4 regions of the Streptomyces sp. NPDC091387 genome follow, and region 4 is predicted to be linked to each of the others. Evidence: riboswitches for the same ligand, from Rfam matches in the RefSeq annotation. Region 4 holds a riboswitch; each other region holds the start of a gene.
What was found. Region 4 has a riboswitch for cobalamin ahead of cobN (cobaltochelatase subunit CobN). Riboswitches for the same ligand answer to the same signal wherever they lie in the genome.
Positions count from the first base shown of each region.

Region 1: linked by a shared signal. The riboswitch ahead of ACIQM0_RS05690 (ribonucleoside-diphosphate reductase subunit alpha) and the one ahead of cobN (cobaltochelatase subunit CobN) in region 4 are both predicted to bind cobalamin.
Region 2: linked by a shared signal. The riboswitch ahead of metE (5-methyltetrahydropteroyltriglutamate--homocysteine S-methyltransferase) and the one ahead of cobN (cobaltochelatase subunit CobN) in region 4 are both predicted to bind cobalamin.
Region 3: linked by a shared signal. The riboswitch ahead of ACIQM0_RS37570 (CbtB-domain containing protein) and the one ahead of cobN (cobaltochelatase subunit CobN) in region 4 are both predicted to bind cobalamin.

Region 1 covers NZ_JBIVTZ010000002.1:307,916-313,360, reverse strand. The annotation lists gene ACIQM0_RS05715 (sugar ABC transporter substrate-binding protein) at 1-140, opposite strand, end outside; gene ACIQM0_RS05710 (GntR family transcriptional regulator) at 422-1,192, shown strand; gene ACIQM0_RS05705 (DUF3311 domain-containing protein) at 1,523-1,729, shown strand; gene mctP (monocarboxylate uptake permease MctP) at 1,726-3,354, shown strand; gene ACIQM0_RS05695 (GNAT family N-acetyltransferase) at 3,476-3,988, shown strand; cobalamin riboswitch at 4,030-4,167, shown strand; gene ACIQM0_RS05690 (ribonucleoside-diphosphate reductase subunit alpha) at 4,309-5,445, shown strand, end outside.
Region 2 covers NZ_JBIVTZ010000006.1:22,487-27,931, forward strand. The annotation lists gene metE (5-methyltetrahydropteroyltriglutamate--homocysteine S-methyltransferase) at 1-1,585, opposite strand, end outside; cobalamin riboswitch at 1,747-1,964, opposite strand; gene ACIQM0_RS13920 (hypothetical protein) at 2,278-2,526, shown strand; gene ACIQM0_RS13925 (GNAT family N-acetyltransferase) at 2,713-3,180, shown strand; gene ACIQM0_RS13930 (YciI family protein) at 3,295-3,633, shown strand; gene ACIQM0_RS13935 (RNA polymerase sigma factor) at 3,636-4,793, shown strand; gene ACIQM0_RS13940 (YceI family protein) at 4,969-5,445, shown strand, end outside.
Region 3 covers NZ_JBIVTZ010000032.1:468-5,912, reverse strand. The annotation lists gene ACIQM0_RS37595 (universal stress protein) at 1-765, opposite strand, end outside; gene ACIQM0_RS37590 (pirin family protein) at 1,363-2,328, opposite strand; gene ACIQM0_RS37585 (tetratricopeptide repeat protein) at 2,471-2,827, shown strand; gene ACIQM0_RS37580 (GNAT family N-acetyltransferase) at 2,941-3,447, shown strand; gene ACIQM0_RS37575 (CbtA family protein) at 3,547-4,317, opposite strand; gene ACIQM0_RS37570 (CbtB-domain containing protein) at 4,347-4,562, opposite strand; adenosylcobalamin (AdoCbl) riboswitch at 4,608-4,701, opposite strand; gene ACIQM0_RS37565 (histidine phosphatase family protein) at 4,839-5,417, shown strand.
Region 4 covers NZ_JBIVTZ010000015.1:26,374-31,818, forward strand. The annotation lists gene cobN (cobaltochelatase subunit CobN) at 1-1,430, opposite strand, end outside; cobalamin riboswitch at 1,502-1,654, opposite strand; gene cobG (precorrin-3B synthase) at 1,702-3,021, shown strand; gene ACIQM0_RS28450 (precorrin-8X methylmutase) at 3,137-3,763, shown strand; gene ACIQM0_RS28455 (precorrin-2 C(20)-methyltransferase) at 3,766-5,271, shown strand; gene ACIQM0_RS28460 (cobalt-precorrin-6A reductase) at 5,256-5,445, opposite strand, start outside.

The DNA.
Region 1 (5,445 bases), on a different contig from region 4:
TCCGACATCAGCCAGACGGTGAGCGATTCGTTGCGGTCCTTCGGGTCCTTCGACGATGCCTTGTCGTCGTCCGAACCACACGCTGCGATCGAAACCAACATGCCCGCGACGCCGATCGCCGCGATGAGCTTGCGCTTCACGCCACCCTCCTCAGGGATGCTGCAACCCCTGCCCACCGCGCAAAACACGTCGACGAGTACTGCTGGGGCTGGAACCTGGTCTTTAATGGTTTAGACCAGTACCGGGAGCTTGGCCTAGACCTTTAGGGGTGTCAAGGGTGTATAAGAAGTGCACTCGCGTCCGTTATAGGACCGACATCTGAGGGAGGGCGACGAGCCGTGACCGGACCGTGCCACCATGTGAGCCGCGACAGACGGAGGAGCCGGTGACGGCAGCAACGCAGCAGTCGGGAAGGCGGGCCATGGGTGCCGACGGGGGCAGTACGGAGAACGAGACGGGCGCGAGCGCGGGTACGCGCACCGCGCGCGTACCGAAGTACTACCGGCTGAAGCGACATCTCCTCGATATGACGGACACGATGCCGCCAGGCACCCCCGTGCCCCCGGAGCGGACCCTGGCCGCCGAGTTCGACACCTCGCGCACCACCGTGCGCCAGGCACTCCAGGAACTGGTCGTCGAGGGCCGGCTGGAGCGCATCCAGGGCAAGGGCACCTTCGTCGCCAAGCCGAAGGTCTCGCAGGCCCTGCAACTCACCTCGTACACCGAGGACATGCGCGCCCAGGGGCTGGAACCGACGTCCCAGCTACTGGACATCGGCTATGTCACGGCCGACGACACGCTCGCCGGGCTCCTCGACATCACGACCGGCGGACGCGTACTGCGCATCGAGCGGCTGCGGCTGGCGAGCGGTGAGCCGATGGCGATCGAGACCACGCATCTTTCGGCCAAACGCTTCCCCGCGCTGCGGCGCTCGCTGGTGAAGTACACCTCTCTCTACACGGCCCTGGCCGAGGTGTACGACGTGCGGCTGGCCGAGGCCGAGGAGACCATCGAGACCTCACTCGCCACCCCGAGCGAGGCCGGGCTGCTCGGCACGGACGTGGGTCTACCCATGCTGATGCTGTCCCGGCACTCGCTGGACGAACAGGGCGAGCCGGTCGAGTGGGTCCGCTCGGTCTACCGCGGCGACCGCTACAAGTTCGTGGCCCGCCTGAAGCGCCCACTGGACTGAAGGGCACCGCCCCGGCACCGCATCCGAACAGCCCCCGTGGAAGCGCTTCCACGGGGGCTTTCCGCTCTCCGGCCAGCCCCTCCGTACCGCCATTGGTCTGAACCAACTCACCCGCACGCAGGGCCATTTGGGCGAACCTTCGCCGGGTGGAAGACCGTTGCCGGACCGCAATGCGGACAGGGGGTGACGCTGGCACGGGCGCTCACTTAGATTTCCCTGCGCGTTACAACAGGTGATCAGCGAGGGGACGGAGTCGCCGCCATGTCAGCAGACCCAGAAGGAAAGCCAGCGGACCCAGGAGGAAGGCCGCCCACGGTCACACCCGTGCGGGTGGTCATCGCCCTCTGCCTCATCGCGCCGTTCGTGGCGATGCTCTGGGTGAGTTCGTACGCCAAGATCGACCCGACCTTCATCGGTATCCCGTTCTTCTACTGGTACCAGATGCTCTGGGTGCTGATCTCGACCGCGCTCACGATGATCGCGTACAAGCTGTGGCAGCGTGACCAGCGCGCCCGCAAGGGGGGTGCGTCGGCATGAAGGACGGCGTGAACGGCGTCGCGCTCGGCGTCTTCATCTTCTTCTTCCTGGCCGTGACGGTCGTCGGCTTCATGGCGGCCCGCTGGCGCAAGGCCGAGAACGAGGCCAGCCTCGACGAATGGGGCCTGGGCGGACGGTCGTTCGGCACCTGGGTCACCTGGTTCCTGCTCGGCGGCGACCTCTACACCGCGTACACCTTCGTCGCCGTACCCGCGGCGATCTACGCGGCGGGCGCGGCCGGCTTCTTCGCGGTGCCCTACACCATCCTGGTGTACCCGCTGATCTTCACCTTCCTGCCGCGTCTGTGGTCGGTCTCGCACAAGCACGGCTACGTCACCACCTCGGACTTCGTCCGCGGCCGCTTCGGCTCCAAGGGGCTCTCCCTCGCCGTCGCGGTCACCGGCATCCTCGCCACCATGCCGTACATCGCGCTCCAACTCGTCGGCATCCAGGCGGTCCTCGACGTGATGGGCGTCGGCGGCGGCGAGAACACCCACTGGTTCATCAAGGACCTGCCGCTGCTGATCGCGTTCGCGGTGCTCGCCGCGTACACGTACTCCTCGGGCCTGCGCGCGCCCGCGCTGATCGCGTTCGTCAAGGACGGGCTGATCTACCTGGTCATCGCCGTGGCGATCATCTACATCCCGATCAAGCTCGGCGGCTTCCACGACATCTTCGCCTCCGCGCAGGAGAAGTTCGCGGGCCCGCCGGGAGGCAAGCCGACCGGCGCTCTCGCGCCCGGTGTGAACGGGCAGTGGGGCTACGCCACGCTGGCGCTGGGCTCGGCGCTGGCGCTCTTCATGTACCCGCACTCGATCACGGCGACGCTCTCCAGCCGCAGCCGCAACGTGATCCGCCGCAACACCACGATCCTGCCGCTGTACTCGCTGATGCTGGGCCTGCTCGCACTCCTCGGCTTCATGGCGATCGCCGCCGGGGTCAAGGTGGACAACGGCCAGCTGGCGATCCCGCAGCTCTTCGAGGACATGTTCCCCGACTGGTTCGCGGGGGTGGCGTTCGCCGCCATCGGCATCGGCGCACTGGTCCCCGCGGCGATCATGTCGATCGCGGCGGCGAACCTGTTCACCCGGAACATCTACAAGGACTTCCTGAAGCCCGACGCGACCCCCGCGCAGGAGACCAGGGTCTCCAAGCTGGTGTCGCTGCTGGTGAAGGTCGGCGCGCTCGCCTTCGTCCTCACCATGGACAAGACGGTCGCGATCAACTTCCAGCTGCTCGGCGGGATCTGGATCCTCCAGACGATGCCGGCCCTGGTCGGCGGCCTGTTCACCCGGTGGTTCCACCGCTGGGCCCTCCTCGCGGGCTGGGCGGTCGGCATGATCTACGGGACCGCCGCCGCCTACGGAGTCGCCAGCCCCACCCAGGCGCACTTCGGCGGTTCCTCCAAGGAGATCCCCGGCATCGGCGAGATCGGCTACATCGGCCTGACGGCGTTCGTGCTGAACCTCGTGGTCACCGTCGTCCTCACCTTCGTCCTGAACGCCGTGAAGGCGCCTGCCGGGGTCGACGAGACCTCGCCCGACGACTACACCGCGGACGCGGGCGACCCGGGCGTGAAGACCGAGCTCCCGCCGGCCACGGCCGGGGCGCCGGGCGGTCACTGACCCGCCGCGCCACGGGCCGCCGCACCCCCCGCACCGGGGTGCGGCGGCCCGTTCGCGTGCCGGGCGCCGGGGCCCGGGAACTCCCTCGAACGGGCGCGCGGAGTGCGGCAGACTTCCGGGCATGGACATCACCATCAGGCCGGTCGCGCCCGCCGAGCACACGGTCCTCGGCGAGATCACCGCAGAGGCCTATCTCGGGGACGGGCTGCTGGACTTCGGCGCCGACGATCCCTATCTGGTGCAGCTGCGGGACGTCGCCCGGCGGGCCGCGGAGGCCGACGTGCTCGTCGCGGCGGACGCACGGGGACGGGTGCTCGGCGGGGTCACCTACGCGCCGCCGGGCAACCGCTGGGCCGATATCGCGGCGCCGGACGAGGCCGAGTTCCGGATGCTCGCGGTCTCCCGCGAGGCCCGCGGGGCCGGGGCGGGCGAGGCGCTCGTCCGGGCCTGCACCGACCGGGCACGGGCCACCGCGGGGGTCACCGGGATCGTCCTGTCGACGCAGCCGGCCATGCACGGGGCCCATAGGATCTACGGGCGCCTCGGCTTCGTCCGGACCCCGGAAAGGGACTGGTATCCGATCGAGGGGCTCTCGCTGCTGACGTACCGCCTGGAGTTCCCGGCGGACTCCTGATCGGTCACGCGACACAACATGTGGGGGCTGCCTCAACCGGCGGCCCCCACATGTATGCTCGTGCTCGCTGTCGCCGCAGGGAAATCCGGTGCGAATCCGGAACTGTCCCGCAACGGTGTATTCGGTGTGCTTTTGTGCACCCCCGAGTCCGAGGACCTGCCGACAGCGCGTCCGGCTCGACCGAACCGGACGCCCAGACGTCCGGGCCTCGTGGATGGGCCGGTGGACGCCGCACGGAGTGCTGCCCCGCCCAGGGCCCGGCTCCGCCCGGCTGCCCCCGTTCCTCCGCCGGCCCAGAGCCGAGCGAGGGAGAGCACCACGTGACCATCGCGCCAGCCGATCCGGTTTCAGCGGCCGAATCAACGGGAACCACGAGCGACGGACCGGGAACCGCGTTGCTGCGAACCCTCACCGCCCTCACCGCGGATCTGCCCGACACCGACCCCGGACGCGTCGCGGGCGCCGCACTGCGCGGCCGCAACGCCCGGTCGGACGAGGCCGAGCTGCGCTCGCTGGCCACCGAGGCCGCCGCGGGCCTGATCTCCGAGGACCCCGCCTACTCCCGGCTCGCCGCCCGCCTCCTCACCCGCTCCATCGCGGACGAGGCGGCCGGGCAGGGCGCGACGTCCTTCTCCGCGTCGGTCGCCGTCGGGCACCGCGAGGGCCTGATCGCGGACCGCACCGCCGAGTTCGTGACGCTCCACGCGGCCGCCCTCGACGCACTGGTGGAACAGGCCCTCGCCGACGGCGCCGACGACCGCTTCGGCTACTTCGGGCTGCGTACCCTGCACAGCCGCTACCTGCTGCGCCACCCGCTGACCCGCCAGGTCGTCGAGACCCCGCAGCACTTCATGCTGCGCGTCGCCGCCGGGCTCGCCGAGGACAACTCCGAGCGCGCCCTGGGCGAGGTCGCCGCGCTCTACCGGCTGATGAGCCGGCTGGACTACCTGCCCTCCTCCCCCACGCTCTTCAACTCCGGCACCCGGCACCCGCAGATGTCCTCCTGCTACCTGCTGGACTCGCCGCTGGACGAGCTGGACTCGATCTACGACCGCTACCACCAGGTGGCGCGGCTGTCCAAGCACGCGGGCGGCATCGGCCTCTCCTACTCCCGTATCCGTGCCCGCGGTTCACTGATCCGGGGCACCAACGGGCACTCCAACGGCATCGTCCCGTTCCTCAAGACGCTCGACGCCTCCGTCGCCGCGGTGAACCAGGGCGGCCGGCGCAAGGGCGCCGCCGCGGTCTACCTGGAGACCTGGCACGCGGACATCGAGGAGTTCCTGGAGCTGCGCGACAACACGGGTGAGGACCAGCGGCGCACGCACAACCTCAACCTGGCGCACTGGATCCCGGACGAGTTCATGCGCCGGGTCGACACGGACGGCACCTGGTCGCTGTTCTCCCCGGCCGACGTGCCCGAACTGGTCGACCTGTGGGGCGACGCGTTCGACGCC
Region 2 (5,445 bases), on a different contig from region 4:
TGCCGTAGGACTGGACCCAGCCGTGCTGGGTGGCGAGGTAGCCGGTGAGCTGTTCGGCGAAGTACTGCACCATGTCGTTGCGTTCGGGTTCGCCGTGTACCAGGACGTCGATGCCGGTCTTCTCCTGGAAGGAGATGACCTCGCCGATCTCGGCCCTGACCCGTTCCTCGTATCCGGCCGTGTCGATACGGCCCTTGCGCAGGTCGGCGCGGGCCGTGCGCAGCTCGTCGGTCTGCGGGAAAGAGCCGATGGTCGTCGTCGGCAGCAACGGCAGCCCGAGGTGGGCCCGTTGGGCGGCGGCCCGCTCGGCGTAGGGCTGGGAGCGGCGGCAGTCGGCGCCGGCTACGGCGGTAGTCCTGGCCCGTACGGCAGGGTCGGTGGTGATCGGGGAGTCGGCGCGGGAGGCGAGGTCGGCGCGGTTGGCGGAGATCTCGGCGGCGACGGCGCCGGTGCCCCGGGTGAGTCCCTTGGCCAGGGTGACGACCTCGGCGCACTTCTGCTCGGCGAAGGCGAGCCAGCGCAGGATCTGGGGGTCGATGTCCCGCTCGGGTGCCGTGTCGAGGGGGACGTGCAGGAGGGAACAGGAAGCGGCCACGTCGACGCTGTCGGCGAGGCCCAGGAGGGTGGCGAGGGTGGCGAGGGACTTCTCGTAGTCGTTGATCCAGATGTTGCGGCCGTTGACGACACCGGCGACGAGCCGCTTGCCGGGCAGTCCGCCGGCGGCGGCGAGGTCTTCGAGGTTGGCGGCGGCCGGGCCGGTGAAGTCCAGGGCGAGGCCCTCCACCGGGGCCTTCGCCAGGACGGGCAGGGCATCGCCGAGCCGGTCGAAGTAGGAGGCGACGAGCAGCTTGGGGCGGTCGGTGAGGCCGCCGAGGTCACGGTAGGTGCGGGCCGCCGCGTTCAGCTCGGCAGGGGAGCGGTCCTGGACGAGCGCGGGTTCGTCGAGCTGCACCCACTCCGCGCCCGCGGCACGCAGGTCGGCGAGCACCTCGGCGTAGACCGGCAGCAGCCTGTCCAGCAGGGTGAGCGGTTCGAAGCCGGCCGCTGCTCCGGGGGCGGGCTTGGCCAGCAGGAGGTAGGTGAGGGGGCCGACGAGTACCGGCCGGGCGGTGTGCCCGAGCGCGAGGGCTTCCTTGAGCTCGGTGACCTGCTTGGTGGAGTCGGCGGTGAAGACGGTGTCCGGGCCGAGTTCGGGGACGAGGTAGTGGTAGTTGGTGTCGAACCACTTGGTCATCTCCAGCGGCGCCACGTCCTGGGTGCCGCGGGCCATCGCGAAGTAGCCGTCGAGTGCGTCGGCGTCGACGGCCGCACGGTGGCGCTGGGGGACCGCACCGACCATGACGCTGGCGTCGAGGACGTGGTCGTAGTACGAGAAGTCGCCGGTGGGCACTTCGTGGACGCCGGCGTCCGCCAGCCGTTCCCAGTTGGAGCGGCGCAGGCCGGCCGTCGTCTCCCGGAGGGCGTCGGTGGTGACGCGGCCCTTCCAGTAGCCCTCGATGGCCTTCTTCAGTTCCCGGTTCGGGCCCTGGCGGGGGTAGCCGTACACGGTGGCTCGTGCTGCCGCGGCTGCGGGCTTGGGTGTCACGGAAATCTCCTTCGCGAGATGACTCCTGAACATCCCGGGACGGGACACGGACGCGAAGGGATGACGTACCGGACGGACCTCGCGCACGCCTTCGGCGCGGACTTGCGTCTGGTATGTACGCCGACCCGCCCACGAGGTCACCGGGATATCCGCACACGAGGGGTCGCGTGCGGGCAACGGGCAGGTCTTCGGACTCGCGGGCACATCTGCCGGGGGCAGACTCCTACTGGCCGTCGCTTCCCAGATCCGACCGGATCCAGTGCGTATGACGGCGGTCGTTCCCACTCACCGCTGCGGGGCAGTCCCGGAATTCCACCGGGTTCCCTCTTACGACGCACCTGCCTGGCGGACAGGGCGAACCAACTGCACCTGCCAGCCTAGACGGTCGTCCACTGCCCAGGCACCGCTGTTCACATTCCGGAACGTGAAACGGGACCCCGGCCCCACGTTCTCGGTGAGCGTGATCCGCGCTCCTGTGGGACGAATGTATTGCCCAACCTGGAGCAGGCCGTGCACCGTCGGGGCCGGGCGGCGGACGGGTACGGACGGGGACGGACCGGCCGGGGTAACCGGCCAGGAGCGCGCGACCGTTCACCGCGGTAACCATCCGTTACCGCGCCGGCCATGCATCAGCGCCGGTCACCCGGGTACCCGCACCGGGCACGACGCCTATGGGAGGAAGCGAGAACACCGTGAACGACCTTCACCCGAAAGACCCCGGAACGAGTGGGGACCCGATTCCGCGGGACCCGCCCGATCAGCAGGCCACGGCCGACGAGGACCCCTTGGACGTGGTCGGCGGCTCGATGCGGCCGACGGCCGACGAGCACCCGGACCTGGAGATTCCCGATACGGACGAGGCAGGTACCGGCCGGCGCGGCGCTCCGCCCGCAGCCCCTCGCCATGCCGACCACCCCGTGCCCGACGAACCGTCCGGCTGACCCGGCTCCCCGAAGGCACGCGCCGGACGAAAGCGCTCTTCACCCTTGTGCCGACGGCGGAGGCCGCGGGCGTGGATCATAGGCGTATGACCCGCGTGGGGAGCGCCCCGTCGCTGTCCTCCCCGGCCCGGTTCGGCCGGGCCGGGGAGCATGGTGCGACGACGTCATGGAAGGCGAGGCCCGCTGATGAGTACCGGTGCGGTGAGGGTGCGCCACGCACGTCCCGCCGATCTCCCGCACATCGCCCGGCTGGTGGCCGAGCACGCCCGGTACGAGCAGGCCGAGCCGCCGCCCGCGGACCTGGCCGGGCGTCTGGAGTCACTGCTCTTCGGCACCGCGGCTCCGCGACTGCGTTGTTTCGTCGCGGAACGGGACGACGCAGGGATCATCGGTTACGCCACCTGCGCCCCCGAACTGTCCACCTGGGACGGCGCGGAATACCTCTCCATGGACTGCCTCTTCCTGCGGGACGGCCACCGCGGTCAGCGGGTCGGCCCGTTGCTGGTGGAAGCCGTCCGGGGCGAGGCGCGCGTCCTGGGGCTCAGCCAGATCCAGTGGCAGACCCCTTCGTGGAACGCGGACGCGATCAGGTTCTACGACCGGCTGGGCGCCCGCGCCAAGGAGAAGCGGCGTTTCTTCCTGTCCGCGGACTGAACCCGCTGCCGCCGCCCGCCTGCCGCTGTTTCGGTATCGGTGACCCCGTCGGTGTCCCCTGCGCCGCTGCTCGTTCGTCGTGAGGGTGAGAGCCCGCTGATTCCGGAGGCCGTGATGCAGTACGCCCTGATGATCTACACCGAGCCCGGCCGGGAGGAGACGCTGTCGGAGGAGGAACGCGAGACGGCGTACGCCGAGTATCTGGCGCTGGCCGACGATCCGCGGTGCGTCGGCGCCGGGCAGCTGCAGTCCGCCGAGACGGCGACGAGCGTGCGCGTGGTCGGCGGCCGGACGCTGATGACCGACGGCCCGTTCGCGGACACCAAGGAGGTACTCGGGGGCTTCTGCCTGATCGAGGCGGCTGATCTGGACGAAGCGATCGAGCTGGCGTCGCGCGTCCCGGCCGCCCGGCTCGGCGGCGCCGTCGAGATCAGGCCGGTGGTACGGCGCTGAACGTGCTGGAGGAGGTCTTCCGGGACGAGTGGGGCCGGGTGCTGGCGTCACTCGTCGGGTACCTCGGCGACTTCGACAGGGCGGAGGACGCCGCGCAGGAGGCGTTCGCCGTCGCGGCACGGAACTGGCCCGCCTCGGGCGTACCCGCCAACCCGGGCGCGTGGCTGGTGACGACGGCGCGCCACCGGGCGATCGACCGGATCCGCCGGGAACACACCCTTGCCGAGAAGATCCACCTGCTGCCCGCACCCGAGGCCGTCATGGACGAGTTCGACGACACCGTGATCAAGGACGAACGACTTGAGCTGATCTTCACCTGCTGCCACCCCGCCCTGCCGCTGGAGGGACAGGTGGCACTGACCCTGCGCGCCCTCGGCGGCCTGGAGACCGCTGAGATCGCACGGGCCTTCCTCGTCTCAGAGGAGACCATGAAGCGGCGCCTGACACGCGCCAAGAACAAGATCAGGGCGACCGGGATCCCGTTCGCGGTTCCCGGCGTGCAACTGCTGCCGGAACGCATCGACGCGGTACTCGCGGTCATCTACCTGATCTGCAACGAGGGCTACCGCGACCGGGTCGACCTCGGCGCCGAGGCCGTCCGTCTGGGACGGGTGCTCGTGGCGCTCATGCCGCACGAGCCGGAGGCGCACGGGCTGCTCGCACTGATGATGATCCACGGCGCCCGGCGGCGGGCCAGGTTCTCCGGCGAGGACCTCGTGCTGCTGGGCGATCAGGACCGGTCGCTGTGGGACACCCGGCGGATTGCCGAGGGACGGGTGGTGCTCGACCAGGCACTCGCGCTGGGCGGGCGCGGCGCCTACGTCGTCCAGGCCCTGATCGCGTCCATGCAGACGCGGGAGCGGATCGACTGGCCCCGGGTCGCCGCGTTGTACCGGCGGCTGGTCGAACTCACCGGCTCCCCGGTGGTCGAGCTCAACCACGCGGTGGCGGTCTGCCAGGCCGGCGACCCCGCCGCGGCGCTGCGCACCGTCGACGGTCTCGACCTGGACGGGTACCTCTACTTCCACTCGACCCGCGGCGAGTTGTTGCGGCGTCTCGGGCGTGACGCCGAGGCCCGGGACGCGTACCGGCGGGCGCTCGAACTGGCCACCTCGACCCCCGAGCGACGGTTCCTGACCAGACGGATCAAAGAATTCTGACCCGGGCTGTCCCCTGGGCGGGTGCTCGTTCGTCGCTTCGGTAGGAGGACATACCAGCGGTCAGGCCCACGGCGGTTCGTGGCGGCCGCGCGCCGGGGCCCGCGTACGGGCGGGCCCCGCCGTGGGTGCCCCGCCCGCGCCGCCAGACAGCGGCACCACCACCTTGGAGGAAGCCATGAGCTCCGCACCAGCGACCGGCACGGTCCCCGGCTATACGGCCGGCACCTGGAAGGCCGACCCGGCGCACTCCGAGATCGCCTTCACCGTCCGGCAACTCACGGTCAGCAAGGTGTGCGGCCTGTTCACCTGCTCCGACATCACGATCGTCACGAGCGAGGACCCACTCGGTTCGTCGGTCACCGCGACGATCGACACCGCGTCCCTCGGCACAGGCAAAGAGCGGCGTGACGACCACCTCCGCTCCGCCGACTACTTCGACGTCGCGAAGTACCCGACGATGAGCTACCGCTCCACCGGCATCCGCCGAAGCGGTGACGGCTGGGCCGTCGACGGTGAACTGACGTTTCGCGGTGTCACCCGGAAGGTGCCGCTGGCCGTCGGGGCGAACGGGTTCGGTCCGGCCGAGTCCGGTGCGCGGCGGGCCCGCTTCTCCGCGACCGCGCAGATCAGCCGGCGTCACTTCGGCCTCCGC
Region 3 (5,445 bases), on a different contig from region 4:
CTCGCTCATCCCGACCTCCGTGAACACCTTCACGTCCGGGTACTCCTCGCGGGGTGCGGCAATGACCTCCAGCAAGTCCCGGCTCTCCTGCTCGTCGCACATATCCGAGCCGTCCAGCGGCACCGCCACGTAGGGGCTGTAACTCGCCGGGTACATCCAGGTGCGAACGGCCAGCAGCGGGACTCCGCGCCTGGCCGCCTCGGCGAACGCGAACGCCACCGGCCCGGCCGTCTCGCCCGGAGCCGCTCCCAGGACGACCGCACCGGGATCGCACCTCGTCGACGTATCGTTCGGCTCAGCCCGGTCAGCCACCGGATCAGCCGCCTCGGAGGGGCCGCGGAAGACGACGACCGGGCAGGACGCATGGGCAACCAGGCTCTGGCTGACCGAACCGATCAGTACGGACCTGAAGCGGCCCAGCCCCCGGCAGCCAACCACCAGCAGCTCGGCGTCGCGCGCCAGCCGGATCAGCCCCGGCACCGCCTCCTCGGGCAGCACCTCGAAGTCCACCCGCAATCCGCTGTGCCGCGCCTGGGCGCGGCTGCCGGCCCGAGCCAGAATCTCCTCCGCCGCCTGGAGCAGGCTCTTCGCGGCCCCGACCCCGCCGGTGCCCGGCACACGATGCGGGGCCATGGTCCAGGCATGGGCGATACGCAGTGGCACACCGCGCAGGACAGCCTCGTCGGCGGCCCAGTCGAGAGCTTCCTGGGCGTGGGCCGAGGCATCTACACCGACCACCACACTTCGTACGTTGGAACCGCTCATGGTTCGCTCCTCAGATATGCCGGGGCCCTTGCGAACCTGTGGCGCATGGGCCCGTGAACAGCCCCCTGTTCCGTTGTCCGGATGCCGGAGGCTCGCCCCCAGCATCCGGCCCACCCGTCGCCCAGGTCAGGGGTCAACCGGCCCCGTTCTGGGGACCATCGGCAATCCGTCGGCCTCACGGCGTGCTTCCAGCCCAGCAACAACTCAAGCGGATACGCGTCGCCGCCGGCCGGTCGTCAGCACCGTTCCCACTGCCACTGACAGGCGGGAGCATGTCCAGCTGCACCTGTCACTGAGGACAGAGCCGAGCGGAAGGGCGAGTTGGCCACTCGTCGGGGCATGCGGCCCTCGCCGCACGTGTCGCAACCGGGCGGCTCCCGGCGAACCGAAGCCGCTCCCCGCGGGGCTCTGACAACGTGCGGCGGCCGCGGGCCAGGGTGAGAGGCAGCACCTGGGCGGCACCGACCTTGGCGCAAGAACTGGCGAGCGCCGACGGCCCCTCGGCCCCGTCGCCTTCCTGGCACACCTCGGCGAAAACCGCCGCCGATCCCGGAATCGCCCGGCACGAGGACGACCCGGTACCGGTATCCGCGCAGGTCAGCGGACCCGTCCCCGGGGCTTCAAGGGCACCGGGGGCAACGCCGGAGCGGGGAGCGGTGCACCGTCATAGCCGCGTACGGTGCCGAACCGATCGCCGTTCATCCACTCCTCGCGGGCCCGCTCGATCTCGTCCTGGGTTCTGCCCACGAAGTTCCACCACATGAGGATCTCCTCCTCGAAGGGCTCACCGCCCACGAGCATCAGGCCGGCGTCGGATTCCGCGCGCAGCGGGAGTTCCGTGCGACCGCAGCCGAGGTAGAGCATCGAGCCGGGCAGGACGGGTACGCCGTCGACCTCGGCCTCGCCGGACATCGACAGCACCGCGTACTCGAAGTCGGGGTCGAGCGGGAGACGCGCCTCGGCGCCGCGGCTCAGCGCCAGGTCCGCGCCGACGATCGGGGTGTACGCGGTGCCGGGCGAGGTCGCGCCGTCGAGGTCGCCGAGGATCACGGTGGCGGTGAGGCCCGGGGCGGTGACCGTCGGCAGGCCGGAGTGGTGCTGGAAGTGCGGCTCGACGTCGCGGTGGGCGTCCGGCAGCGCGACCCAGAGCTGGGCGCCGTGCAGCAGCGCGGCGTGCGACCTGGGGCTCTCCTCGGAGTGGCTGATCGCCCGGCCCGAGGTCATCAGACCGAGTTCGTACGGGCGGATCGTGGCCAGGCTGCCGAGGCTGTCGCGGTGCAGGACCTCGCCCTCGTGCAGCCAGCTGACCGTCTGCAGGCCCATGTGGGGGTGGGGCGGCACCTGCATGCCGGGCTCGTCGGCGATGTCGTCGGGGCCGTAGTGATCGACGAAGGCCCATGCCCCGACCATGCGACGGCCCAGATTGGGCAGCAGCCTGCGCACTTCGGTGGACTCCCCGAGCTTCACGCGGCGCGGGGTGAGGAGTTCACGTACCGGTTCGGCGACGACGAAGCCGCGCCCTCCACAGACGGAGAGTGCTGCCTGCCGATCGAGATTGCTCATGGCGCTCAACCTATTCCCGCGGGGATCCGGGCGGGCGTCGCCCACGCCGAATATTTAGTGGAATGTTAAACCATCTCGATGCGTTGTGGCGATGCGACGCGTACGGGACCGGCCCGCGGCGAGCCTCGACCGAGGAGGACGAATGAGCGACACCTACTACGAGTTCGGTACCGCCGCCGAGCGGTGGGAGCGGGCGCAGTTCTTCTTCGAGTCGAAGGAGTACATGGTCGCGGCCCGGATTCTGGGCGGGCTCGTCGAGGAGGCGCCGGAGCAGGTCGCGGTGCGGTTGCTGCTGGCGAGGGCCTACTACCACTCGGCGCGGCTGGGCCGGGCCGAGACGGAGCTGCGCGCGGTGCTGGAGCTCGATCCCGTCGAGTACTACGCACGGCTGATGCTCGGCCGCACGCTGGAGCGGCAGGGGCACCCGACGGAGGCGGCCACGCACCTGCGGGTGGCCGCCGCACTGTCCGGGGACTTCACCCCGGCCGGCGGCGAGTAGCCGCAGGTCCCCCGGGGATCACCGGAGACATGCGAAACGTTCGGTACGGGCGGGCCTCGGCCGGAGGATATCCGGATGCGGCCCGCCTGTACCGCGTGATAGTCACCTGAACCATGACCGTCCTCAGCACCCCGCGCCTCCTGCTCCGTCCGATGAGCATCTTTGACGCCGAGCACGTGGTGGCGGGCCGGCCGCCGGACGGCGTCCGCTGGGCGGCCGGGTACCCCTCGCCCGGCGAGCGGGCGGCGGCCACGCGCTTGCTCAACACCTGTGCGGACACCGGGGATCCGAGCCCGTTCGGCTCGTACGAGATACGGCTCGGCGAGGACGGGCCGGTGATCGGAGGGCTGGGGTTCCACGGAGTACCCGACGAGGACGGGCACGTCGTGATCGGTTATGGACTCGTGCCGTCGGTCCGGGGTATGGGGTACGCCTCCGAGGCGCTCCGCGCGCTGCTGCGGTTCGCCCGTGCCCGGGGCGTCGCCTGCGTGCACGGGGACTCCGACCTCGACAACATCGCGTCCCAGCGCGTCATGACCGCCGCGGGCATGCGCCTCGTGAAGCAGGACTCCCAACTGAAGCACTACCGGGTGGACTGGAACGGGCCCGCCCAGGAGTGAGCCGGGGCCGGAGCACGGCGGAACCCGCAGGGATTCGCCCTGCGGGTTCCGCCGTGCTCCGGCCCGGACCGCGTGTCCGTGGCCGCGCGTTCGCGTCGGTCAGCCTGCGGCGGTGACGGCTCGCTTCGCCGTTCCGCTTCCGGCCTCGGCCGCCTCGGCCCTTGGCACGAGCAGCCGTTCGGTGAGGTAGCCGAAGACCAGCCCGAAGGTGGTCCAGAGCGTGAACTGAACCGCGAGCGTGGCCAGCCTGAACTGCCACAGCAGGGTGGCCGGGAAGTCCCTTCCCACCTCGTTGAACGCGGGCAGGAAGGCGTACGCGAGACCGATCAGCAGCACATAGCCGGCCGCTGCGGCGATCGTCGCGTTCCAGGCACCCAGGCGGGGGGCCAGCCGCCTGCCGAGGATGACCGCGGCGACGGCCAGCAACACGCTGAGGGCGACCATCAGGAAGAACAGCCCGGTGCGTTTGCCGATGGTGTCGGGGTTGCCGACGGCCGGCGGATTGGCCGGGTACTTCAGGAACGGCACGACGTACACGGTCAGCAGGGCCGCTGCCGCGATCAGCGCCGCCGTGGCCCGCGGGCCGAACCGGCCCATCCGGCCGAGCGCGTAGCAGAAGACGAGTGCGGCGATGCCGCCGATGGCCACCCCGAAGACGAGTACACCGGTGGCGAGGCCCGCGGTGGACTGCAGGGTGCGGCTGACGAGTTCCTCGCCGCCGTGCTCGTGGCTGTGCGCCTCCTCGAGGGCGATGGCCGCGTCCACGCGGGACTCGCCGAGGCAGTAGGCGACGATCATCGCGAGCGCGCCCGCGATGAGGCCCGCGAGCATGCCGCGGACCAGGATGGCTCTGACAGATATGGAGTTCATGAGGGATTCCCCTGGATCAGCCCGGTGGGTCAGTGGCAGGGGAAACCGAGCAGGTGACGGCCGTCGTGGACCCACTCGTGCACGCCCGCACCCGAGATGACGGAGGTGGCGCCCTGTTCGGCGCCGACGAAGTACAGCAGGATCAGCATGACGATGCCGAAGAAGACCGCCCACGGGGCGATGGCCTTGAGCGAGATGGGGGTGATGGCGGGTGCGCCGGTGGCGGGGGCAGCAGTCTGTGCCATGGCAGAACCTCCTGAGGGAACACGCGTCCCGATCGTGGTGCCTGAGACGAAGGTGCTGGGTCTGACTTCCCGCACAGGTACGGGTTCACAGTGGCGCGACCGTGCCGGATTCTCACCGGACTTCCGTCACACCCTCGTCATGTCGTCGCGACCATACCGCCTGGACGTGGGCGCCGCCATGGTGCCGTCCGCGGCACCGAGGGCCCGGATGTCATGGTGTGCTTGGCCAAGTGGCCACAGTTCAGGGAGTTGAGAGCGGTAGTGACGGTACGGGTGATGTTGATCTCACCGGCGATGAACGCCGCGCTGCGCGAGGCCCGGTTCGCCGGTGACGCACCGCTTGACGACTCCGGGCTCCGGCAGGCCGGAGCAGCCGCGGACGCGGTGCCGGCCGCGGACCGGTGTCTGCGGGGTCCGTCACTGCGCTGCGCCGGCACCGCGGACGCGCTCGGCCTCCGGGCCGGCGTCGAACACGCGCTCCGGGACTGGGAGATGGGCCGCTGGTCCGGCGCACGGCTCTCCGAGGTGAGTGCGCGGGAGCCGGAGGGGGTGGCGGCCTGGCTGGCGGATCCGTCAGCCGCTCCGCACGGGGGCGAGTCGCTGCTGGAGCTGTGCGCCCGAGTGGGCGCGTGGCTCGACGCACTCGACTCCCCCGACGGCAGTGACGGCGGCCGGGTGCTGGGGGTGGCCGAGCCTGCCGTGATCCGCGCCGCGGCAGTCCGTGCACTGGATCTCCCGCCGCAGGCCTTCTGGCGCCTCGACGTGGTCCCGCTGACGGTCACGGAGCTCAGCGGCAGGTCGGGGCGGTGGAACCTGCGCTGCGGCAGGCCGCTCGCACCGGAGCCGGCCAGCTGATGAACGTACCGGAGCAGCGCGGATTCGG
Region 4 (5,445 bases):
AAGCCGCGCGGCGGCTGGATGAGGATGAGCAGATTGCCCCGGCGCAGGGCGGCCAGGACGATGTCGCCCTCGGGGTTGCGCGAGCGGTCCAGGAACATCTCGCCCGGAGCCGGGCCCCAGTGCTGCTCGACGGCCTCGCGGAGTTCGGCCGGCAGCGTCGCGTACCAGCGGCGGTAGTCGGCCGCCGGGATACGGACCGGGTTGCGGGCCAGCTGCTCCTCCGTGAGCCACTCCTGGTCGTGGCCGCCGGCCTCGATCAGCGCGTAGATCAGCTCGTCACCGTCGCCGGAGGCGAGGCCCGGCACCTCCTCGTCACCGAAGTCGTAGCCCTCGGTACGGAGCCGGCGCAGCAGGGCGACGGCGCTCGCGGGGGTGTCGAGCCCGACCGCGTTGCCGATCCGGGAGTGCTTGGTCGGGTACGCGGACAGCACGAGCGCGAGGCGCTTCTCGGCGTTCGGGATGTGGCGGAGCCGGGCGTGGCGTACGGCGATCCCGGCGACCCGGGCGGCGCGCTCGGGGTCGGCGACGTACGCCGGGAGGCCGTCCTCGTCGATCTCCTTGAACGAGAACGGGACGGTGATCAGGCGGCCGTCGAACTCGGGGACCGCGATCTGGCTCGCGGCGTCCAGCGGCGAGACGCCCTCGTCGTTGTCCTCCCAGTCGGTCCGCGAACTGGTGAGGCAGAGCGCCTGGAGGATGGGCACGTCGAGGCCGGTGAGGGCCCCGGCGTCCCAGGACTCGTCGTCACCGCCGGCCGACGCCTCCGCGGGCCGGGTGCCGCCCGCCGCGAGCACGGTGGTCACGATCGCGTCGGCGTCCCGCAGCGCGTCGACGAGCTCGGTCTCGGGCGTGCGCAGTGAGGCGACGAACAGCGGCAGGGCGCGGGCGCCCGTGTCCTCGACGGCACGGCACAGGGTCTCGATGAACGCGGTGTTGCCGCTCATGTGGTGGGCGCGGTAGTAGAGCACCGCGATGGTGGGGCCGTCCGTCGCACGGGGGGTGCGCTCCAGCGGGCCCCAGGAGGGCGCGGGGGCGGGCGGTTCGAAGCCGTGGCCGGTGAGCAGCACGGTGTCGGACAGGAAGCGGGCGAGCTGCTCCAGGTTGGCGGGGCCGCCGTGCGCCAGGTAGGCGTGGGCCTCCGCGGCGATGCCGATGGGGACGGTGGAGGCGGCCATCAGCTGGGCGTCGGGGGCCTGTTCCCCGGTGAGGACGACGACCGGGCGTCCGGTGGCGAGGACGTGGTCGAGGCCGTCCTGCCAGGCACGGACGCCGCCGAGGAGACGTACGACGACCAGTTCGGTGCCCTCCAGAAGCTGCGGAAGGTCCTGGAGCGGGAGCCGGGAGGGGTTCGCGTAGCGGTAGGTGACCGGGCCGTTGGCTGCCCTGGCGCTGAGCAGGTCGGTGTCGGACGTCGACAGGAGCAGGATCATGCGGCGTCTGGCCTTCCTCGGGGTATCCACGCCCCGGGCGGTGTCGGAATGGGACTCCCCTGCCCGGCCGGAGCCGGGTGGACGGGGAAGGGAGTTCCTGACTCACCCGGTCGGTGCGACCGGATTCACAGTGGCGGGACCGCGCCGGAATCGCACCGGGCTTCCTCCCCTGTCGCCGTCTGTGGCGACGACGGGCCGGACAGCCCGTCGCTAGGCATAGTAAGGGGCACCTATCAACTGGGGCTCATACGGATCTGATGAGATGGTCGGTATGCTCGCCGCCATGCCCCCACCTGCCATCCTTCCCGCGCGCACAGGAGACGCTTCTCCCCGTGCCCGTGGCGACGCCTGCCCCGGGACGCTGCGGCTGCACCGGGCGGACGACGGTGCGCTGGCCCGCGTCCGGATCCCCGGTGGCGTGCTGAGCGCGGCGCAGGCCGATGTGCTGGGGGAGTTGGCGGAGCGGCTGGGCGACGGTGAGTTGCATCTCACTTCGCGCGGCAACGTGCAGCTGCGCGGCCTGGGCCCGGACTGCGGCGGCGAACTGGCCTCCGGGATGGCCGAGTCGGGGCTGCTGCCCTCCGAGCGCCACGAGCGCGTCCGCAACATCGTGGCGTCCCCGCTCTCCGGTCTCGACGGCCGGGGCGAGCGGGACGTCCGGCCGTGGCTGTCCGCGGTGGACGAGCTGCTGTGCGCGAGTGACGCGGCGGCCGGTCTGTCGGGGCGGTTCCTGTTCGCCCTCGACGACGGACGCGGCGACGTGGACGCGCTGGGCGCCGACGTGACCCTGCTGGCGCGGAGCGACGGCGGGGCGACTCTGCGGGTCGGCTCCGCGGAGAGCGCGGTACGGATACCCGGCGCACGGGCGCCGCGGGCCGCCCTGATCGCCGCAGAGGCCTTCCTCGACGCCGCGGCCGGCTCCGGTGCCTGGCGGGTGGCGGATCTGCCCGGGGGCGGCGAGCCGCTCCTCGACGAGATTGTACGGCGGCTGCGGCAGGCCGGAATCAGCTCCGGACCCACCGCCGTCCCCGCCCGCCCGGAGAAATCCGCGCCCCCTGATCCCGGCATCGTGACCGGCCCGCACGGCACCGTCGCGCTGTCCGTCGGCGTGCCCCTCGGGCGTATCGGCGCCCACCAGTGGCAGGCGCTGACCGGCACCGCCAGGCACCGCGGGAACGGCGAACTGCGGCTGACCCCGTGGCGCGGCGTCGTCGTACCCGGGCTGGAACGGGGGCGGGCCGCGGCGGCGCTGGACCGGCTGGGGGCCGCCGGACTGGTCATCGGGCCCCACTCCCCCTGGACCGGGGTGGGTGCCTGCATCGGGCGTCCCGGCTGCGCCAGGTCCCTGGCCGATGTGCGGGCCGAGGCCGCTGCGACCGTGGGACCCCCCGGCGCACTCCCGGTGTACTGGTCGGGGTGCGAACGCCGCTGCGGTCATCCGCGCGGCGAGTGGGTCGACGTCGTCGCCACCCCGGACGGCTACCGGGTCCGCACGGTGCGCGGCGAGGAGCGGGGCTCCCCGCTGTCCGTCCCCGCCGGTCCCCCGGCGCTCGCGGCCGCCGTGACGGCGGCCCGGGGCACCGTCGGCTGACACCGGCCCGCCCCGCACCGCGACACCGCGGCACCTGTACGTTCCACGCCCGGGGCCCTTCCCCGCCCCATGCCCCATGGCCCCTTCCCCGCCCGATGAAGAGAGCGACAGCACTGTGCACCAGTACGAGAAGGACGGACCGGCCATCTATCGCCAGTCCTTCGCCACGATCCGCGCGGAGGCGGACCTGTCCGGCCTGCCCGCCGATGTGAGCCAGGTCGCGGTCCGGATGATCCATGCCTGCGGCATGGTCGACCTCGTACGCGACCTCGCCTTCAGCCCGGACGTGGTGGCCCGTGCCCGCGAGGCGCTGCGGGCGGGCGCCCCCATCCTGTGCGACGTGGCCATGGTCGCCAGCGGTGTCACCCGCAAGCGGCTGCCCGCGGACAACGAGGTGGTGTGCACCCTGTCCGACCCGTCGGTGCCCGCTCTCGCGGCGGAACTCGGCACCACCCGCAGCGCGGCCGCCCTGGAGCTGTGGCGCGACCGGCTGGACGGTGCGGTCGTCGCCGTCGGCAACGCGCCCACCGCCCTGTTCCGGCTGCTCGAACTCATCGAGGAGGGCGCACCGCGCCCCGCCGCCGTCATCGGGGTCCCGGTCGGTTTCATCGGCGCCGCCGAGTCCAAGGACGCCCTGGCCGCGCACCCGTCCGGCCTCGACCACCTGATCGTGCGCGGCCGGCGCGGCGGCAGCGCCATGGCGGCCGCCGCCCTCAACGCCATCGCCAGCGAGGAGGAGTAAGCGTGAGCGAGCAGAGGAACGGCCGGCTGTACGGGGTCGGGCTCGGCCCCGGCGATCCGGCCCTGATGACCGTACGCGCCGTGGCCGTCATCGCCGAAGCGGATGTCGTCGCCTATCACAGCGCCCGGCACGGACGGTCCATCGCCCGGTCGATCGCGGCCGCGCACATCCGCGCCGACCACATCGAGGAGGCCCTGGTCTACCCCGTCACGACGGAGACCACGGACCACCCGGGCGGCTACCGGGGTGCGATGGAGGACTTCTACACCGAGGCGGCGGCCCGCCTGGCGGTGCACCTGGACGCGGGGCGCACGGTCGCGGTGCTCGCCGAGGGCGACCCGCTCTTCTACGGCTCGTACATGCACATGCACAAGCGCCTCGCCGACCGCTACCCGACCGAGGTGATCCCCGGAGTCACCTCGGTCAGCGCCGCGGCCGCCCGGCTCGGCACCCCGCTCGCCGAGGGCGAGGAGGTACTGACGATCCTGCCCGGCACCCTGCCGGAGGAGGAGCTCACCGCCCGGCTCGCCGCCACCGACGCCGCGGTGGTGATGAAGCTGGGCCGCACCTTCCCCGCCGTCCGCCGCGCCTTCGAGGCGTCGGGGCGGCTGCCGGAGGCCCACTACGTGGAACGCGCCACGATGGCCGGGGAGCGCACGGGCGAGCTGGCCGGGATCGACGCCGACTCCGTGCCGTACTTCGCGGTCGCGGTCCTGCCCAGCAGGATCGACGCCCCCCGCCCGGAACGCACCCCGGGCGGCGGTGAGGTCGCCGTGGTCGGCACCGGACCCGCCGGACCGCTGTGGCTCACGCCCGAGACCCGCGGGGTGCTGGCCGCCGCCGACGACGTGGTCGGCTACACCACCTATCTGGAGCGGGTGCCGGTCCGCCCCGGGCAGCTGCGGCACGGCTCGGACAACAAGGTCGAGTCCGAACGCGCCGAGTTCGCCCTGGACCTGGCGCGTCGCGGACGGCGCGTGGCCGTGGTGTCCGGCGGTGACCCAGGGGTCTTCGCCATGGCGACGGCCGTCCTGGAGGCGGCCTCCCAGGAGCAGTACGCGGACGTGCCGGTGCGGGTGCTGCCGGGTGTGACGGCGGCCAACGCGGCCGCCGCCCGCGCCGGAGCGCCGCTGGGCCACGACTACGCCACGCTCTCGCTCTCGGACCGGCTCAAGCCGTGGGAGGTCATCGCGGAACGGCTGCGCGCGGCGGCCTCCGCGGACCTGGTGCTCGCGCTGTACAACCCCGGCTCCCGCAGCCGGACCTGGCAGGTCGGCAAGGCCCGCGACCTGCTGCTGGAGCACCGGTCGCCGGACACGCCCGTGGTCCTCGGCCGGGACGTCGGCGGACCGGCCGAGAGCGTACGCACGGTACGGCTGGCAGATCTCGACCCGGCCGAGGTCGACATGCGCACGATCCTGATCGTCGGGTCCTCGCAGACGCGCTGGGTGCGGCGTGGTGACGGGCGGCAGATCGTCTGGACGCCGCGCCGCTACCCGGAGGCCTGAGCCCCGGGCCCCCCGCGCAGCCAGGCGAGGGCCAGGTCGGGGGTGGCGGCCACCGCGACGCCCTCGGGAACCGGTGGGCGGCGCACCACGATCACCGCAATCCCCGCTTCGCGGGCGGCGGCGAGCTTGGGCGCGGTGGCGGCGCCGCCGCTGTCCTTCGTGACGAGGACGTCG